3 regions of the Arthrobacter sp. NPDC080082 genome follow, and region 1 is predicted to be linked to each of the others. Evidence: riboswitches for the same ligand, from Rfam matches in the RefSeq annotation. Region 1 holds a riboswitch; each other region holds the start of a gene.
What was found. A riboswitch is a leader RNA that binds a small molecule or an ion and turns the genes downstream of it on or off. The one in region 1 is predicted to bind S-adenosylmethionine.

Region 1 (5,600 bases):
CGGTCCGACGATGGTCTTCGGCAGCCATGCGGCCTACCGCAGGGTGGTGTCGCGGCTGCTGGACAGCGGCGTGCTCTTCGATGAGGGCATGGTGTACTTCGACGCGCGGCTGGCCCGGAACCATCCCACCGTGGAGATCCGGGTGGCGGACGTGTGCCTGCGCGCGGAGGACGCGGCGCTGCTGGCGGTGCTGGTGCGGGCGCTGGTGGAGACCGCCTCGCGCGAGTGGTACGACGGCGTGGACCCGGCGCCGGTGCCGACCGTGCTCTTGAGGATGGCGGCCTGGCAGGCGAGCAACTGCGGGCTGTCCTCCGAGCTGCTGGACTTCGGGACCTTCCGGCCCCGCCCCGCGGCCGAGGTGGTGAACGCCCTGGTGGACTACCTCGCCCCGGTCCTGGCGGATCAGGGCGAGCTCGGCGTGGTGCGCGCCGGGGTGGCCAGGATCCTGGCGGAGGGCACCGGTGCGGAGCTGCAGCGCCGCGCCGGGCTCGGCGCCGTCGTCGGCGAGGCGGTGCGGACCACGGTCGGCGGGGACGTGCCCGACGCCGGCACCGCTACCGGTCCGCTGCCGGCACTGGCACCCGTCCGCCGGTTCTAGGCCGTACGTTCCACGCCGCCGCCGGGGATTACTGGATCCGCGCCAGCGCCTGGCCAAGGTCCCGGATCAGGTCCTCCGCGTCCTCCAGTCCGACGGAGAGACGCACCACGCCGTCGCTCAACCCGATAGCGGCCCGCCCCTCCGGACCCATGGCCCGGTGCGTGGTGGTGGCCGGGTGCGTGATCAGCGATTTCGAGTCGCCCAGGTTGTTGGAGATGTCGATGATCCGCAGCCCGTCCAGCAGCCCGAAGGCGGCATCCTTGGCGGACCGGCCGGCCGGGGACGCCAGTTCGAAGGTCAGCACGGTCCCGCCGGACTTCATTTGCTTGGCGGCCAGCTCGTGCTGCGGGTGGGAGGCCAGGAGCGGGTACTTCACCCAAGTCACGGCCTGCTGCGCCTCGAGCCACTCTGCCAGCCGCAGCGCCGAGGCGGAGGCGTGGTTGACCCGCAACGACATGGTTTCCAGGCCCTTGGTCAGCACCCAGGCGTTGAAGGCGGACAGCGCGGGTCCGGTGTGGCGCATCAGTTGCCGGACCGGGCCCTCGATGAACTCCTTGCTGCCCAGGATCGCGCCGCCCAGCACCCGGCCCTGGCCGTCGATGTGCTTTGTGCCGGAGTAGACCACCACGTCCGCGCCGAAGTCCGTGCAGCGCTGCAGCAGCGGGGTGGCGAAGACGTTGTCCACCACCACGGTGGCGCCGGCGGCGTGCGCCAGCCCGCTCACGGCGGCGATGTCCACGATCTCCTGCATCGGGTTCGACGGCGACTCGAAGAACACGGCGGTGGCCGGCGTCGAGAGCGCGTCACGCCACTGGTCGAGGTCCGGGCCGTCGACGAAGACGGTCTCCACGCCCCAGCGCGGCAGGATCTCGTTCAGGATCACGAAGCAGGATCCGAACAGGGACCGGGCGGCGACCACCCTGTCACCGGCCCCAAGCAGCGCGCCGAGAGCGGTGAACACCGCGGACATGCCCGACGCCGTCGCGAAGCACGCCTCGGTGCCCTCGAGCAGGCGGAGCCGCTCCTGGAAGGTGGCCACCGAGGGGTTGCCGTAGCGGGAGTAGACGAACCGCTCGTCCTCGCCGGTGAAGGCCCGCTCCGCGGCGGCGGCGGATTCGTAGACGAAGCCGGAGTTGAGGAAGATCGGCTCGGTGGTTTCCTGGAAGCCGGTCCGGTCCAGGCCGCCACGGACGGCCTGGGTGTCCGGGTTCCAGTCCGCGGCCTCGGGATTGAAACTCATGCGGTGCGGGTCCCGTCGGTCGGCAGGCCCACGTTTTTCCAGCCGTTGACGCGGCGGACGCCGGCCTCATCCGGCTGGCCCTCAAAGCCGTCCAGCACGTTGTAGACGGTGAATCCCGCCGCCGTCGCAGCCCCTGCCGCCGCGACGGAGCGGGCCCCGGACCGGCAGAGGAAGAGCAGTTCGGCGTCGGCCGGGACGCGCTGCCGGAGCTCGTCCAGGAAGTCCTCGTTCGGCACGCCGCCGGCCCGGGTCCACTCGATGAATACCGGCTCCGCGGCCGCCCCGCCGGTCACCGGGACGCCGATCTGGGCCCACTCGGCCCGGGTGCGGACGTCCACCAGCACCGCGCCGGACTGCAGCCGTTCCCAGGTTGCCTGCGGGGTCAGGTCCCCGGCGTAGCTCATGCCCCCGCCTGCCCTTCGGATTCCAGCCCTTCGGATTCCAGACCGTCGACGGCGCGGGCCACCGCGGCGTCCGCCTCCGCGACGGCGGCCGGCAGCACCAGTGCCTGCGCCACGATCACCGATGTGCCATTGAAGGTTGCGGCCGGGCTGCCGTGCAGCACATACCCCTCGGCAAGGGCGGCCGAGATCCGCTCGCAGAAGCTGCGGTCGTCTGGGCCGGTCAGCAGCCGGTAGGCCAGCCGCTCCGCGGGCGCTGCGGCCTGCGCGGGAGGGTTGGCCGGGGTGCCGGTTCCGGGGGCGGGGACTGGGGGCGGGGTCGCGTCGGACACGACAAACTCCTTACGTTCACGCTTGCAGCTCGAATGGTCGATTGCCGAGTAGTCACCTGAGGCACCCCGCCGCAAAAGGAGGGTTGCCGACCGGCCAGTCAGGGCTTGGCACCGGTTCTCATTACTCTGCAAAAAACCTAACACCCCGGGGCCCGCGCCCGCGCGTCGGCCCCGTCATGTTCGGTCACGGGAGGCCGTCCGCCGTAGGCCGACCGAGTATCGCGCCCGTCGTGATCGAGTACAAAAAGCCAGTTCCGTCCGCGGTGGCCGAATGCTTTTCGGGTATTGCCTACTCGGGTTTTCCGATAGGGGCGTCACGTTTACTGAAGTGGCAGTCCAAGGTCTCCGCTGGGTCTCCACATACCGCATACGCCTTTTCAGCACCCGCTGCGCGGCCGCTTCCGGCCGTATGCGCAGTGCCGCTGGCGCATGGGTTTTGACGTCTCCGCCGGGATACCGCGGACCGGTTCTTTGACAAGCAATCCTTCCCTCCAGAACCCGGCAGCCTCTGCCGGGCGGGTTGCAGATCCATCATTTTGTCCGGCGCAGCACTGGGGGCGGCCGGCACCTCGAAGAAGAACTGGAAAGATTCATGGTCTCGATTTACGTCTTGATAATCGTCTTGCTGATTGCGCTGCTGGTCGCAGCGGCGGTGGGGAAATCCTGGTTCCACCGCCGGCTGCGCCGTCCCGAACTTCTGCGCCGGATTTCCCTCGCCACCGGCGCGGTGCTGCTGCTGGCCAACGTCGCCGCCTTTGCCCTGGACGCCTCCGAGTTCTGGCAGACCGCCGACCTGACCGCCACCCTGGGCGGACTCACCGCCCTCGCCATCGCGCTGACCGCCCTGCGCACCGGTGGAAGCCCGGCCCGGCAGCCCCGCCGGGTGCTGGCCATCGGCGCCCACCCGGACGACCTGGAGCTGGCCTGCGGCGGAACGCTCGCCAAGTTCGTCGACTCCGGCCACGAGGTGCAGGGGCTGGTGATGAGCGACGGCAAGCGCGGCGGCAACGCCCTGGAGCGGTCGCTGGACGCCCAGCGCGGCGCCACGTTCATGGGCCTGACCGGCATGATCCATCACAACTTCACGGACACCGAGCTGCACCGCCACAGCCAGGAAATGGTGGGCGCCATCGAGCACGCGATCGTGCGCTTCAACCCGGACATCATCCTCACCCACTCCAACCACGACCAGCACCAGGACCACCAGGCGGTGCACCAGGCCACCCTGCGGGCCGCGCGGCAGCACCACTCGATCCTTTGTTACGAGAGCCCCTCGGCCACGCGGGAATTCAACCCCAGCGTCTTCGTGGACATTGACGACTACGTCGACGCCAAGGTCCAGGCGGTGAAGATGCACAGCGACCAGCTGGCCAAGCCGTACATGACGCCCGAACGGGTCCGCGGCATCGCCTCCTTCCGCGGCGGCCAGGCCCGCCGCCGGGTGGCCGAGGCCTATGAACCCGTCCGCCTGCTGAGCACCGAAATGGAGAAGCTGTGAAGCCGCGCGTGCTGGTCACCGGCGTCGGCGGCCCCGCCGGCCGTGCCCTCGCCGCGCAACTGACCGAACGTGGCATCCCGGTCCTCGGCACGGACATCCGCGACCTGGCCGAAGTCTCCGGGGTGCCGGTGGTCCGGGTACCCGCGGCCACGGATCCCGAGCTGGTGTCCGCGCTGCGCCGGCTGGTCGGCGCCGAGGGCATCAACCTCGTGATCCCCACGGTCAGTGAGGAACTGCCCCGCCTGGCCGCCTTCCGGGCCGGCTTTGGCCCGGACGTCCGCGTCATCATCGGGCCGACCGGCGCCGTCGCGCTCGCCGATGACAAGCTCTACACCGCCTGGCAGCTGCATTCTGCCGGCGTTCCGGTTCCCGCCTTCGGGGTTCCCCGGGACTTCCGCTGCGCGGAGGAGGCCATCGAGCTCCTGGGCGGACCCGTCGTCATCAAGCCCCGGGTGTCCCGGGGCGGCCGCGGCGTGACGGTGGTCCGGAGCGGCTCCGACGTCGACTGGGCCGGACTTCCCGGCGGCCTGATCGTCCAGGAATTCATCCCAGGCACCGAGTACGGGCCAATGGTCTTCGGAACCCCGGCGCACAACACCACACCGCCGTTCGCCGTCGTCGTGGAGAAAACCGCGCTCGCGCAGGGCGAGGTCGGCAACGCCCTTAGTACCCGCCGGGTGGAGGCGGGGGAGGCGAACGACGTCGGCAACCTGGCGATGAACGCCGTCCGTGCCCTGTCCCTCACCGGGCCGGTGGACCTCGACGTCCGGCGCCGGGCCGACGGCACCCCGGTGGTGCTCGAAATCAATGCCCGATTCGGGGCGAACAGCCAGCGCGCGCCGGAACTGCTCGACGCCGTCCTCGCCTCGTTCTCCCTCCCGGCCTTCAACCCGGCGTCATTCCGGCAGACGAGGGGAGCGTTCGCCCATGCCCTGGTATGAGAATCTCCTGGCCGGGCTGATGCCCGGCGCCCAGCTGCTGCTGGTGGTGCTCGGCATTCCGGTGCTGGTCTTCGGCCTCCTGAAGCTGCTGGTCCTGCCCCTGGCCCTCTGGTTCCAGGTGCAGGTGACCCGCCGCCGCCGCACCGGCCAGGGGACCCTGCTGAACGAGTGGCCGACCGTCTCGATCATCGTCCCGGCCTATAACGAGGCCACCGTGATCGAGAACTGCGTCCGCTCCATCCAGCTCACCACCTATGACCGGTACGAGGTGGTCCTGGTGGACGACGGGTCCACGGACAACACCCTGGAACTGATGCACGAGCTCGCCGCCGGGGACCCGAGGATCACGGTCCTGACCCAGGAGAACGCCGGTAAGGGCGCCGCGCTGAACCGCGGCCTGAACTACTCGACCGGCGAGGTCCTGATGTTCGTCGACGCCGACGGCATCTTCTCCCGCAGCACGGTCAAGCGGATGCTCCAGGGCTTCACGGACCGCCGGGTGGGCGCCGTCTGCGGCGACGACCGGCCGGTCAACCTCAACCGCGTCCAGACCCGGATGCTCGCGTTCATCAGCCACGTGGGTACCGGCC
Region 2 (5,600 bases), on a different contig from region 1:
GCCGAACCGGCGGTGGAGCCGACGTCCACCGCGCCGGAACGGAGTGCCTCGTTGGCCTTGTTGGAGCCGGCCGACTGGACCCACTTGACGGTGACGCCCTGGTCCTTAAGGGCGGCCTCCAGCCAGCCCTTCTTCTTGATCACTAGGCTCAGCGGGTTGTAGGTGGCGAAGTCGATGGTCAGCGTGCCGCCGCCGTTGCCGCCGGCGGCCGCGGCGGCTGCGGGCTGGCTGCCGGAGCCTTCCCCGGCGACGCACCCGGTGAGGGCCAGGGCCGCGGAGGCGGCGACGGCGGTGAGGACGAAACGGCGGGACGTGGTGCGGGTGGGAGCCATGGAAGTTCCTTTACGGGCGGTGCGAGCGATGCGAAAGAGACAGGAGAGTGATGCGGGTGGCCGCCGGCGCGGGGAGCGGGCGGCTCGCCGGTCCGGTGCTGTGGTACCGGCGGCGCTGCCTGCCGGGAGCGGACGGACCGTTCAGGCCGTGACCGGGGCGGCGGGGGCGGGGCCGTTAGTGGCCGTCGACGCCGAGGCTGGCCAGGAGCGAGGTGCGCATTCGGGCCAGTTCGGCCGAGGCGCGGTCCCGTGGCCGTCCGCCGGGGACGGCGAGGGTGCGCACGATCGTGGCGCCGGCCGGGGACGATTCGGTGTCCTCCCGGCCGAGGACGATGATGCGGTCCGCCAGTTGCAGGGCCTCGTCGACGTCGTGCGTCACCAGCAGCACCGTGGTGGGTTCGGCGCGGTGGACCTCCAGGAGCAGGTCCTGCATCTTGATCCGGGTCAGTGCGTCGAGGGCGCCGAAGGGCTCGTCGAGGAGCAGCACGCCGGGGTTCCGGGCCAGGGCACGGGCCAGCGACGCGCGCTGGGCCATGCCGCCGGAGACCTCCCGGGGGCGGTGTTTGGCGAAGTCCTGCAGTCCCACGAGTTCCAACAGGCGGGCCACTTTGGCCTTGCCGTCGCGGGCGCTGACGCCGGCGGGCAGGCCGATGGCGATGTTCGCCTGGAGGGTATGCCAGGGCAGCAGCCGCGGCTCCTGGAACGCGAAGGCGCAGCGGTCGTCGACGCCGCGGACCGGTTCGCCGTCTATGGCGACGCTGCCGGAGGTGGCGGCGTCGAGTCCGGCGGCGGCCCGGAGCAGGGTGGACTTGCCGCAGCCGGAGGCGCCCAGGATGGCGAGCACCTCGCCGGGGACAACGTCGAAGCTGACATCCCGGAGGACGGTGTGCGCGGCGGGGCCGGTCCCGAAGGCGCGGCCCAGGCCGCGGAAGGACACCGGGAGGGCGGGGGTGCCGGAGCCGGGCCGGGCGTCGGCCCGGGGCTGGGACGGGTGCAGGACAGCAGTCATAGGGTTACTCCATCGGTCCTGGCAGTAGCACCCTACGGAAGCAGCCTTTGGCCCGGGTAGTCAGTCCGGACCCTTCCCTCGGCGTGCGTCCTCGTTATCGGCGGGCTCCGGGGTGGAGGTCCGTCGACCAGGGTTGCTGCGGCGTCATCGATCCAGGTCTCTCGGCCGCTCGGGATGGTCACTGTCTACTAAAACCGAACGGCGGATTTTCGCCAAATGGGCGCGTAATATTCGGAAACCTGCGGACGTGAGGTGTCTGGCCCGATTAGAAATTCGGCACAGTGCCCGGGGTGGGATTCCCTACTGCGGGGCCGCTGCCGGCGGACGTAGGCTGGCCGCATGAGCCACGTGAACGATCCCGCCGTCGTCGAACGCCTCCTGCGCACCAAGGGCCGGTGGGCCATCGTGGGCCTGAGCACCAACCAATGGCGTGCTGCCTACGACACGTCGCTGTTCATCCGCGACCGCCTGGGCATGGACATCATCCCGGTCAACCTGCCCGGCGACGACGTGCACGGAGAGGCCGGCTACCGCTCGCTGGCGGAAATCCCGGCGGAGAAGCGGCCCATCGACGTCGTGGATTGCTTCGTGAACTCCGGACGCGTCGGCGACGTGGTGGACCAGGCGATTGCCGCCGGCGCCGGCGCCGTCTGGCTGCAGCTGGGCGTCATCGACGAGGCCGCGGCCGAACGCGCCAAGGCCGCCGGGCTGGACGTCGTCATGAACGCCTGCCCGGCCAGGGAAGCGCCGCTCCTGGGCCTTTAACCGGGACTGACGGGAGCTTTACGGCGTGTGACGCGCCGCTTTCACCTCGGCCGGGCGTGTGCCAGATTCGTGGGGTAACCATCCCGAGCGGCTGAGAGACCTGGCTCCGTGACGCCGCAGCAACCCCCTCGATGAGGACGGTGCTACCGCCAGGACCGATGGAGAACCACTGTTCCACGGACCCGAGAGGCCGCGCTTTGCGCTGCCCCGGCGCCGGGGGATGAGGCTTTCCTCGGGCGAGCCCCGGAGGAATCATGAACACCACAACGACGGCAGCGCCGGCCCGGATCGCGGGCGGTCTGCTGTGATCGAGATCCAGAACGTCAGCACCTCGTTCCCGTCGAAGGACGGCCGGTTCACCGCCGTCGACGACGTCACCCTCACCGTGGAGCGCGGCCGGATCCAAGGCATCATCGGGTTCTCCGGCGCCGGCAAATCCACGCTGCTGCGCAACATCAACCTGCTCGAACGCCCCACTTCGGGCCGGGTCCTGGTCGACGGCGTGGACCTGACCGCCCTAAGCGAGCCGGAACTGCGCAGCAGCCGGCACGGAATCGGCATGATCTTCCAGCACTTCAACCTGCTCAACAACCTCACCGCGCAGGAGAACGTGGAGCTCTCACTGAAGTTCGCCGGGGTGGGGAAGGCCGAACGCCGGCGCCGGGCGGCCGACGCCCTGGCCATCGTGGACCTCGCGGACAAGGCCGCCAGCTACCCCGCGAAGCTCTCCGGCGGCCAGAAGCAGCGGGTGGCCATCGCCCGGGCGCTGGCCACGGAGCCGAAGGTCCTGCTCTGCGACGAACCGACGTCGGCCGTGGACCCCCGGACCACCGCCTCCGTGCTGCAGTACCTCGCTGACGTCAACGCCGAATTCGGCATCACGATCGTGGTGGTCACGCACGAAATGAACGTCATCAAGGCCATCGCGGACAACGTCGCGGTCATGGAGGACGGCCGGATCGTCGAGCAATTCGACCTGGCCGAGCTCGAACGCCCCGGCTTCCACCCCGCCACCTCGATCGGGCGGTACCTGGTCTCCGACGCCATCGAGCTGAACCGGCCCCACCGGGCAGCCGCCCCGGCCGGCCCCGCCCCGAAAGGCCTGATCCATGCTTGAGCGCATCCTCTCGGTCCTGCCCGAAATCGGCGCCGCCATGGGCCAGACCCTGGCCATGCTGCTGGTCGCGATCCCGCTGGCCGTCCTGATCGGCACGCCGCTGGGCGTCTGGCTCTACACGATCGGCCCCGGCGGGCTGCGGCACCGGCCCCGGCTCCACCGGGTCCTGGACGGCCTGGTCAACCTGGTCCGGTCCTTCCCGTTCCTGATCCTGCTGATCGCCATCATCCCGGTGACCCGCTTCATCGTGGGCACCACCATCGGCACGGCCGCGGTGATCGTCCCGCTGAGCATCAACGCCATCCCGTACTTCGCCCGCTTCGTGGAACAGAACCTCAGCCAACTCGGCAGCGGGGTGGTGGAGGCCGCCCGTTCGATGGGAGCCAGCCGGTCCCAGATCGTCCGGGACGTGCTGCTGGTGGAGGCCCGGCCGGGACTGGTCAGCTCCATCACCATCATGACCGTCAGCTTCATCTCCTACTCGGCAATGGCCGGGCTGGTGGGCGGCGGCGGGATCGGCGACTTCGCCATCCGCTACGGCTACTACCGCTACGAAACCCCGCTGATGATCACCGCGATCATCCTGATGATCCTGCTGGTCACCCTCGTCCAGTTCGGCGGCTCCCGCCTGGCCCGCCGCCTCGACAAGCGGCTCTGACCGCGGCCCCGGCACCCCACTTCGGAAAGCAGAACCATGACTTCACCAGCCAGCCCCCGCTTCGACGGACCCCGCCCCCGCCTGCTCCTCAGCGCGTTCGTCATGAACACCACCAGCCACATCATGGGCGGCCAATGGCGCCGCCCCGAGGCCCAGCAGCACCGCTTCAACGAACTGCAGCTCTGGACCGACCTGGCCCGGCAGCTGGAGGACGCGAAATTCGACGCGATCTTCTTCGCCGACGTCGTGGGCCTCTACGGCGACTACGACGGCGGCTGGGCCTCCCACCTGAGGAAGGGCCTGCAGGTTCCCTCCAACGACCCGCTGATCCTGCTTTCGGCCCTGGCCGCCGCCACCCGGGAGATCGGCTTGGCCGCCACCTCCTCCGTGATCCAGAGCCACCCCTTCCAGTTCGCCCGGCAGATGTCCACCCTGGACCACATCAGCAACGGCCGGGTGGGCTGGAACATCGTCACCAGCGTGCTGGAAAACTCGCACCGGAACTTCAACTCCACCGAGCTGACCAAACATGACGAGCGCTACGACTGGGCGGACGAATACGTCGAGGCGGCCTACAAGCTGTGGGAGGGCTCCTGGGCGGACGACGCCCTGGTCCGGGACAAGGAGGGCGGCCTCCACGCGGACCCCGAAAAGGTCAGCAAGATCTACCACAGCGGGCCCCGCTACTCCATCGACGGGCCGCACCTCGTGGCGCCGTCGCCGCAGCGCACCCCGGTGCTCTTCCAGGCCGGCAGCTCCGGCCGCGGCCAGCAGTTCTGCGCCGCCAACGCGGAGGCGACCTTCACCCTGGCGCCCAGCACCGCGATCGCGGGCGCCTACACGGCCGCCGTTCGCGAGCAGGCGGTGGCCGCCGGCCGTCGTCCCGAGGACGTGAAGTTCCTCCAGGGCATGCACTTCGTGGTGGGCGGCACCGAAGCCGAGGCGGCCCGGAAGGCGGCCGAGCTGGAGGACAGCCTGGACATCGAGGCCCTGCTGGCCCACGTCGGCGGCGGATTCGGCGTCGACCTGGGCGGGCTGCCGCTGGACACCCCGCTGGGTGACATCCAGACCGAGGGCAGCCAGGGACACCTGGAGGCCATCCGGGCCTCCACCCGCGGCGGCAACCCGACGCTCCGAGACATCGCGCTGTACCGCAGCCGGGCCAACCGGGTGGTGGGAACACCGGAACAGATCGCGGACCGGCTCGAAGAGTGGCAGGACGCCGGCATCGACGGGATCAACATCATCAACCAGACCATCCCGGGGTCCTACACCGATTTCATCACCGGGGTGCTGCCCGAACTGCGGGACCGCGGCCTCGCCCAGACCGGCTACGCGCCGGGAACCCTGCGCGAAAAGCTCTTCGGTGACGGCCCCCGACTCAACGGCCGGCACCCCGCCGCCGCCTTCCGCGGCGCCTTCACAGCGTTCTCCGCGGCCGCCGAAAACACTCCCGCCGCCGTCGGCGTCTAACCCCCCACGACAAAGGACACCCGCCATGCACCGCAGAAATTTCCTCAAGTTCGCCCTTGCCGGAGCCGGCGCCGCGTCCGCCACGGCCCTCACCGGCTGCGGCCTGGTCAACCCCGGCGGCGCCAACGCCGCCTCGGGCGGGAAGACCATCAAGATCATCGTCACCGAGTCCGCGCCGTACCAGGAGCCAACGAAGATCGCTAAGAAGCTCCTCGAGGCCAAGGGCTGGACGCTGGAGCCCACCTA
Region 3 (5,600 bases), on a different contig from region 1:
GGTCTTCAGGTAGGTGATGGAGAAGGTGACCACGAGGTAGTAGAGGATGTTCTCCGCGAAGCGCAGGCCCATGGCGGTGAAGACGCCGCGGGGGTAGCGGCGGAAGACCTCGGCAACGCCGTAGCCCTTGTGGCCGGCTTCGACTTCCTTGCGGGCCTCGAGGAAGATCGGCGCATCGTTGACCTTGGTGCGGATGTAGTAGCCGATCAGGACGATCACGGCGGAGAGCCAGAAGGCCACACGCCAACCCCAGCCGAGGAAGTCGGCGGAGGACAGGACCGAGGAGAGGATGAACAGCACCGCGGTGGCGAAGAGGTTACCCAGCGGCACGGCGGACTGCGGCCAGCTGGCCCAGAAGCCGCGGGACTTGCTGGGGCTGTGCTCGGCCACCAGCAGGACGGCGCCGCCCCACTCACCGCCGACGGCGAAGCCCTGGGCGAAGCGCAGGAAGACCAGCAGGGCCGGAGCCCAGTAGCCGATCTGGGCGAAGGTGGGCAGGCAGCCCATCAGGAAGGTGGAGACACCCACCAGGATGATGCTCAGCTGCAGCAGCTGCTTGCGCCCGAACTTGTCACCGAAGTGGCCGAAGACGATGCCGCCGATGGGGCGGGCGACGAAGCCGACCGCGTAGGTCAGGAAGGCGGCCAGGATGCCGTCCAGTTCGGTCTGGGAATTGGGGAAGAAGGCCTTGCCGAAGACCAGGGTTGCGGCGGAGGCGTAGAGGAAGAATTCGTACCACTCCACCACCGTGCCGGCCATGGAGGCGGCGACGACTTTCTTGAGGCCGGACGCCTTGACGTCGGTTTCCTCTGCGCGCCTCGCGGCGGCGTTTTCCGTGCTCATAAGAACTCCTTCGGTGTCGCCATCGACACCCTGCGGCTTACTGGGCTGACTCCGTGTGAGTTGGACCACACGCGGTCATTCTCCACGAGTATGGAGTGTCACCGCCGCAGCCTCAACGACCAATCGCGCAGAGCCTATCTGCAAAATTGCACACCAGTCCCCGGCAAGAGCCAGCGAAGAAGCCTTGATGCTCAGGCGAAGAACGCCTCCCGGAGGACGCCGCCGAGCTGGCCGATCTCGGTCAGGAACCCGTCGTGGCCGATCGGGGCCGAGATGACGTGCATGGGCACCTCCCCCGGCAGGGCCGCCGCGAGCTCCCGGGACTGTTCGGGAAAGTACAGCCGGTCCGAGTCCACGGCGGCGATGAAGAACTCGGCGGTAGCCCCGGCGAGCGCCTGCTGCAGGTTTCCGCGGCCACGGGCGACGTCGTGGCTCATCAGCGCTTCGGTGATCGCGATGTAGCTGTTGGCGTCGAAGCGCTGCACCAGTTTATTGCCCTGGTGGTCCAGGTAGCTCTCCACCTGGTAGCGGCCGCGGCCGGACAGCGGCCCGGGCGCGAGCGGTGTCTCGCCGTCCTGACCGGTCCGGCCGAAGCGGCCCTCCAGTTCGGCGGCCGAGCGGTAGGTGATGTGCGCGATCCGCCGGGCCAGCGCCAGGCCCTCATGCGGCTCGGGGCCGCCGTAGTAGTCGCCGCCATTGAAGCGCGGGTCCTGACGGATCGCGAGGGTCTGGGCCTGGGCGAAGGCGATCTGTTCGGCGGTGCTGTAGGCGCCGACGGCGATCACGGCGCAGCGGCGCACGCGTTCCGGGTAGCTGACGGCCCACTCCAGGGCCCGGGCGCCGCCGAGGGAGCCGCCGAGCACGGCGTGCCATCGGTGGATGCCCAGCGCGTCGGCCAGCCGGGCCTCGGCGGCGGTGCTGTCGCGCAGGGTGACGAGGGGGAAGCGGGATCCCCAGGGCCGGCCGTCGGGCGCCGGCGTGGACGGGCCGGTGGAGCCGTAGCAGCCGCCGAGGATGTTGATGGACACCACGAAGTACCGGTCCGTGTCCACGGGCGCGCCGGGGCCGGCGAGCTGTTCCCACCAGCCAGGCTCCCCGCCGGCGCCGCGGGTGACGTGGGTGTCCCCGGTCAGGGCGTGCTCGATCAGAACGGCGTTGGAGGCGTCCGCGTTCAGGGTGCCCCAGGTCTCGTAGGCCAGCACCACGTCCGGCAGGACGGCGCCGGATTCGAGTTCCAGGGCGCCGACGGACAGGTACCGCACGGTGCCTTCGGGGGCGGCGGCGTTTCCTGCTGCGGGGCTGGTGGCGGGTACACCCGTTCGGGTGACGGCAATCGTCATGTTAAAAGACCTCACTTCGCGCTTGCCTGCCGTCAATTGACCGGCAGGCCAGGTCTTCACCCGGGGCACCCCGCCGCAAAAGGAGGGTTGCCGGCCAGCAAGCCGGGGCTGTCGCTGGCACTCATGACCTGCACCGAGTCTACGAAAGAGGGCGGCGTCGTGGCGAAGATTGTGACTTCCATGTGACAGCCGCCCGCCCCGCCGCCCCGTTTCCCCACCTTTGAAGGCCAAGGCGGGCGGGTCGCCGCGGACACGCCGCGCCGGCCGCCGTCGGGCCCGCAAAGGTGGGGAAATCCGGCAGGGGTCCCGGACCTAGCCGGTCTTCGCGGCGCGGAAGCCGGCGTCGAGGTCCGCCAGGATGTCGTCGATGTGCTCCAGGCCCACCGAGAGCCGGACCAGGCCCGGGTGGACGCCCGCCACCGCCTGCTGCTCCGGGCTGAGCTGGCTGTGCGTGGTCGACGCCGGGTGGATCACCAGCGAGCGCACGTCGCCGATGTTCGCCACGTGCGAGTGCAGCTCCAGGGCATCGACGAAGCGCTTGCCGGCCTCCACTCCCCCGGCGATGACGAAGGAGACGACGGCGCCCGTACCGCGGGGACCGTACTTCCGGCCGCGCTCGTACCAGGGGCTCGAGGGCAGCCCCGCGTAGGCGACCGATTCGACGTCCTCCCGGCCCTCCAGCCATTCGGCCACCCGGGTGGCGTTGGCGACGTGCCGCTCCACCCGCAGGCTCAGCGTCTCGATGCCCTGGGCGATCAGGAAGGCGTTGAAGGGCGCGACGGCGGAGCCGAGGTCGCGCAGCAGCTGGACCCGGGCCTTGAGGATGTAGGAGAGGTTGGCCCCCAGTGCGCCGTCCGCGCCCAGGTCCCGGGCGTAGACCAGGCCGTTGTAGCTGGGGTCGGGGGTGTTGAAGCCGGGGTACCGCTCCGGGTCCGCGCCGAAGTCGAACTTCCCGGAGTCCACGATCACACCGGCGATCGCCGAGCCGTGGCCGCCCAGGTACTTCGTGGCCGAGTGCACCACGATGTCCGCGCCCCACTCCAGCGGCCGGATCAGGTACGGGGTGGCGAGGGTGTTGTCCACGATCAGCGGCACCCCTGCCTGGTGGGCCACGTCCGAGATTCCCTCGATGTCCAGGACGTCCTGGCGCGGATTGGAGACCACCTCCCCGAAGAACAGCTTGGTGTTCGGCTGCACCGCCTCGCGCCACTGGTCCAGGTTGTCCGGGTCCGCCACGAAGGTCACGGAGATGCCGAACTTCTTCAGAGTGTGGGCCAGCAGGTTGTAGGTGCCGCCATAGAGGCTGGGGCTGGCCACCACGTGGTCCCCGGCCTCGGCGATGTTGAGGATGGCGAAGGTTTCCGCCGCCTGCCCGGAACTGAGCAGCAGCGCGCCGAGGCCGCCCTCCAGGCTGGCGATGCGCTGTTCGACCGCGTCCTGGGTGGGGTTGCCGATTCGGGTGTAGATGGGGGCGAGCTCGGCCAGGGCGAACCGGTTGGCGGCGCTCTCGGCGCTCGGGAAGACGAACGACGTCGTCTGGTAGATCGGCAGCGCACGGGCGCCGGTGGCGGCGTCCGGCTGCTGGCCGGCGTGAATCTGACGGGTTTCAAAGGACCAGGCGTTGGACATGGTGTCTCCTGTGACTGGGCTCAGGACGGCACCGCCTCCCGGGTCCTGCGCCGCTGGCAGGTCCCGGAATATCGTCACGGCCCTGGCGCCGCGCTTGCCCCGCCGGCGGTCGCCGGAGGGCCAGGTCTTCACCCGGGGCACCCCACCGCGCAAGGAGGGTTGCCGGCCAGCGAGCCGGGGCTTGGCGCTGGCACTCATGACCTGCTCCCAGTGTAGGAAGCCGGAAACCGGTCCGGATAGCTTTGTGACAAAGATGAAGAAACCGGTCCCCGGGACGGCTTCTCCGGCGGATTTCCCCGGCCGCGCCGGGCGGCACGGGGACCCTCCGGGCGGCGCCGGCGAGGTTAGGACAGCCTAAGCTGAGAGGTCCATCACAAAGTGCCAAGATGAGGGCATGCGCATGGATCACGTCTCTTACGCCTGTGAAAAGGATGGCCTCGCGGCCACCACCGACCGTATCGCCACGGCCCTCGGGGTCGAGGCCGTCAAGGGCGGCGTGCACCCCCGATTCGGCACCCGCAACATGATCATCCCCCTCGCCGGGCACAAGTACCTGGAGGTCGTGGAGGTCCTGGACCACCCGGCGTCGGACAAGGCACCGTTCGGCCAGGCGGTCCGCGCCCGCTCCGCCGCCGGCGGCGGCTGGATGGGCTGGTGCGTTGAGGTCGACGACCTGGCACCCTTCGAGGAACGCCTGGGCCGCGCCGCGGTCAACGGCAACCGCAAGTTCCCCGATGGCCGTGAACTGGTCTGGAAGCAGATCGGCATCCTGGGCCTGATCGCGGATCCGCAGGTGCCCTACATGCTCAAGTGGGAGGGCGACCCGGCCCTGCACCCGTCCAACGCCTACGAGAGCTCGGTGAAGATGTCCGAGCTGACCATCGCGGGCTCCGCGCAGCGGGTCACCGAGTGGCTGGGCGAACCGGTGGAGAAGCCGCTGGAGGACGTGGCCGTGAACTGGCAGGCCCCGCACGGCACGCCGGGCATCCTCTCGGTCACCTTCGAGACCGCTTCCGGAGCCGTCACCATCTAGGGCTTCGGCCCGCCACAACTTCGGCCGCCGGCCGCGGGTGTCAATGACGCCACCCGCCGCCGGGGGCCGAAACTCTTTAAGCCGCTCCCCGCCTCGTCGTGCGGGTCAGGGCACCGCAGGACACGTCTCCGCAGGAATCCCAGAAGCCTCAGCCCAGGCCGACCGCCTTGCCGAACAGGCTGAAGCCCACGAACGCCACGATGTCCAGCAGCGCGTGCGCGATCACCAGCGGCATCACCCGCCGGGTCCGGGTGTAGACCAGGGCGAAGATGACGCCCATGATGGCGTTGCCGATGAACGGCCCGAACCCCTGGTACAGGTGGTAGCTGCCGCGCAGGATTGAGCTCGCGGCGATGGCCGCCGGCAGCCGCCAGCCGAGTTTACCGAACCGGTCCAGCAGGTATCCCACCACGATCACCTCCTCGACGATCCCGTGCCGGATGGCGGAGAGGACCAGGACGGGCACGGTCCACCAGTAGGTGCCCAGCGCGCTCGGGATGATCGCCGTCGTGATGCCCAGGGCCCGGCCGGCGGCATAGAGGCCCAGCGACGGGATGCCGATCAGCAGGAACAGGCCCACACCCTGCAGCAGGTCCTTTCCGGGGCGTGCGAAATCGAACCCGAGCTTCCGGAATGCCGAGCCGCCGGGGGTCCCCGGCTCGCGGGGACCGGTGAGGAAGTAGAGCACCAGCAGCACGGGGACGAGCGCGAAGGCGATGTCCAGCAGCTGGTAGGTCAGGTCGAAGTACTCGCGG

Region 2: another riboswitch for S-adenosylmethionine. It lies ahead of AB0O44_RS08165 (ATP-binding cassette domain-containing protein); the one in region 1 lies ahead of AB0O44_RS04015 (DUF1737 domain-containing protein).
Region 3: another riboswitch for S-adenosylmethionine. It lies ahead of AB0O44_RS10175 (homoserine O-acetyltransferase); the one in region 1 lies ahead of AB0O44_RS04015 (DUF1737 domain-containing protein).

What each region holds. Positions count from the first base shown of each region.
Region 1 is NZ_JBFBKQ010000001.1:845,782-851,381, reverse strand. It holds gene AB0O44_RS04030 (glutamate--cysteine ligase) at 1-598, shown strand, start outside; gene AB0O44_RS04025 (O-succinylhomoserine sulfhydrylase) at 627-1,838, opposite strand; gene AB0O44_RS04020 (rhodanese-like domain-containing protein) at 1,835-2,242, opposite strand; gene AB0O44_RS04015 (DUF1737 domain-containing protein) at 2,239-2,481, opposite strand; SAM riboswitch class IV at 2,585-2,697, opposite strand; gene AB0O44_RS04010 (PIG-L deacetylase family protein) at 3,164-4,069, shown strand; gene AB0O44_RS04005 (ATP-grasp domain-containing protein) at 4,066-5,010, shown strand; gene AB0O44_RS04000 (glycosyltransferase family 2 protein) at 4,997-5,600, shown strand, end outside.
Region 2 is NZ_JBFBKQ010000003.1:270,269-275,868, forward strand. It holds gene AB0O44_RS08150 (aliphatic sulfonate ABC transporter substrate-binding protein) at 1-332, opposite strand, end outside; gene AB0O44_RS08155 (ABC transporter ATP-binding protein) at 508-1,341, opposite strand; gene AB0O44_RS08160 (CoA-binding protein) at 1,681-2,106, shown strand; SAM riboswitch class I at 2,182-2,271, shown strand; gene AB0O44_RS08165 (ATP-binding cassette domain-containing protein) at 2,411-3,223, shown strand; gene AB0O44_RS08170 (methionine ABC transporter permease) at 3,216-3,881, shown strand; gene AB0O44_RS08175 (NtaA/DmoA family FMN-dependent monooxygenase) at 3,918-5,354, shown strand; gene AB0O44_RS08180 (MetQ/NlpA family ABC transporter substrate-binding protein) at 5,380-5,600, shown strand, end outside.
Region 3 is NZ_JBFBKQ010000004.1:258,045-263,644, reverse strand. It holds gene AB0O44_RS10180 (MFS transporter) at 1-843, opposite strand, end outside; gene AB0O44_RS10175 (homoserine O-acetyltransferase) at 1,035-2,183, opposite strand; SAM riboswitch class IV at 2,197-2,312, opposite strand; gene AB0O44_RS10170 (bifunctional o-acetylhomoserine/o-acetylserine sulfhydrylase) at 2,496-3,812, opposite strand; SAM riboswitch class IV at 3,898-4,014, opposite strand; gene AB0O44_RS10165 (VOC family protein) at 4,207-4,845, shown strand; gene AB0O44_RS10160 (type II CAAX endopeptidase family protein) at 4,994-5,600, opposite strand, start outside.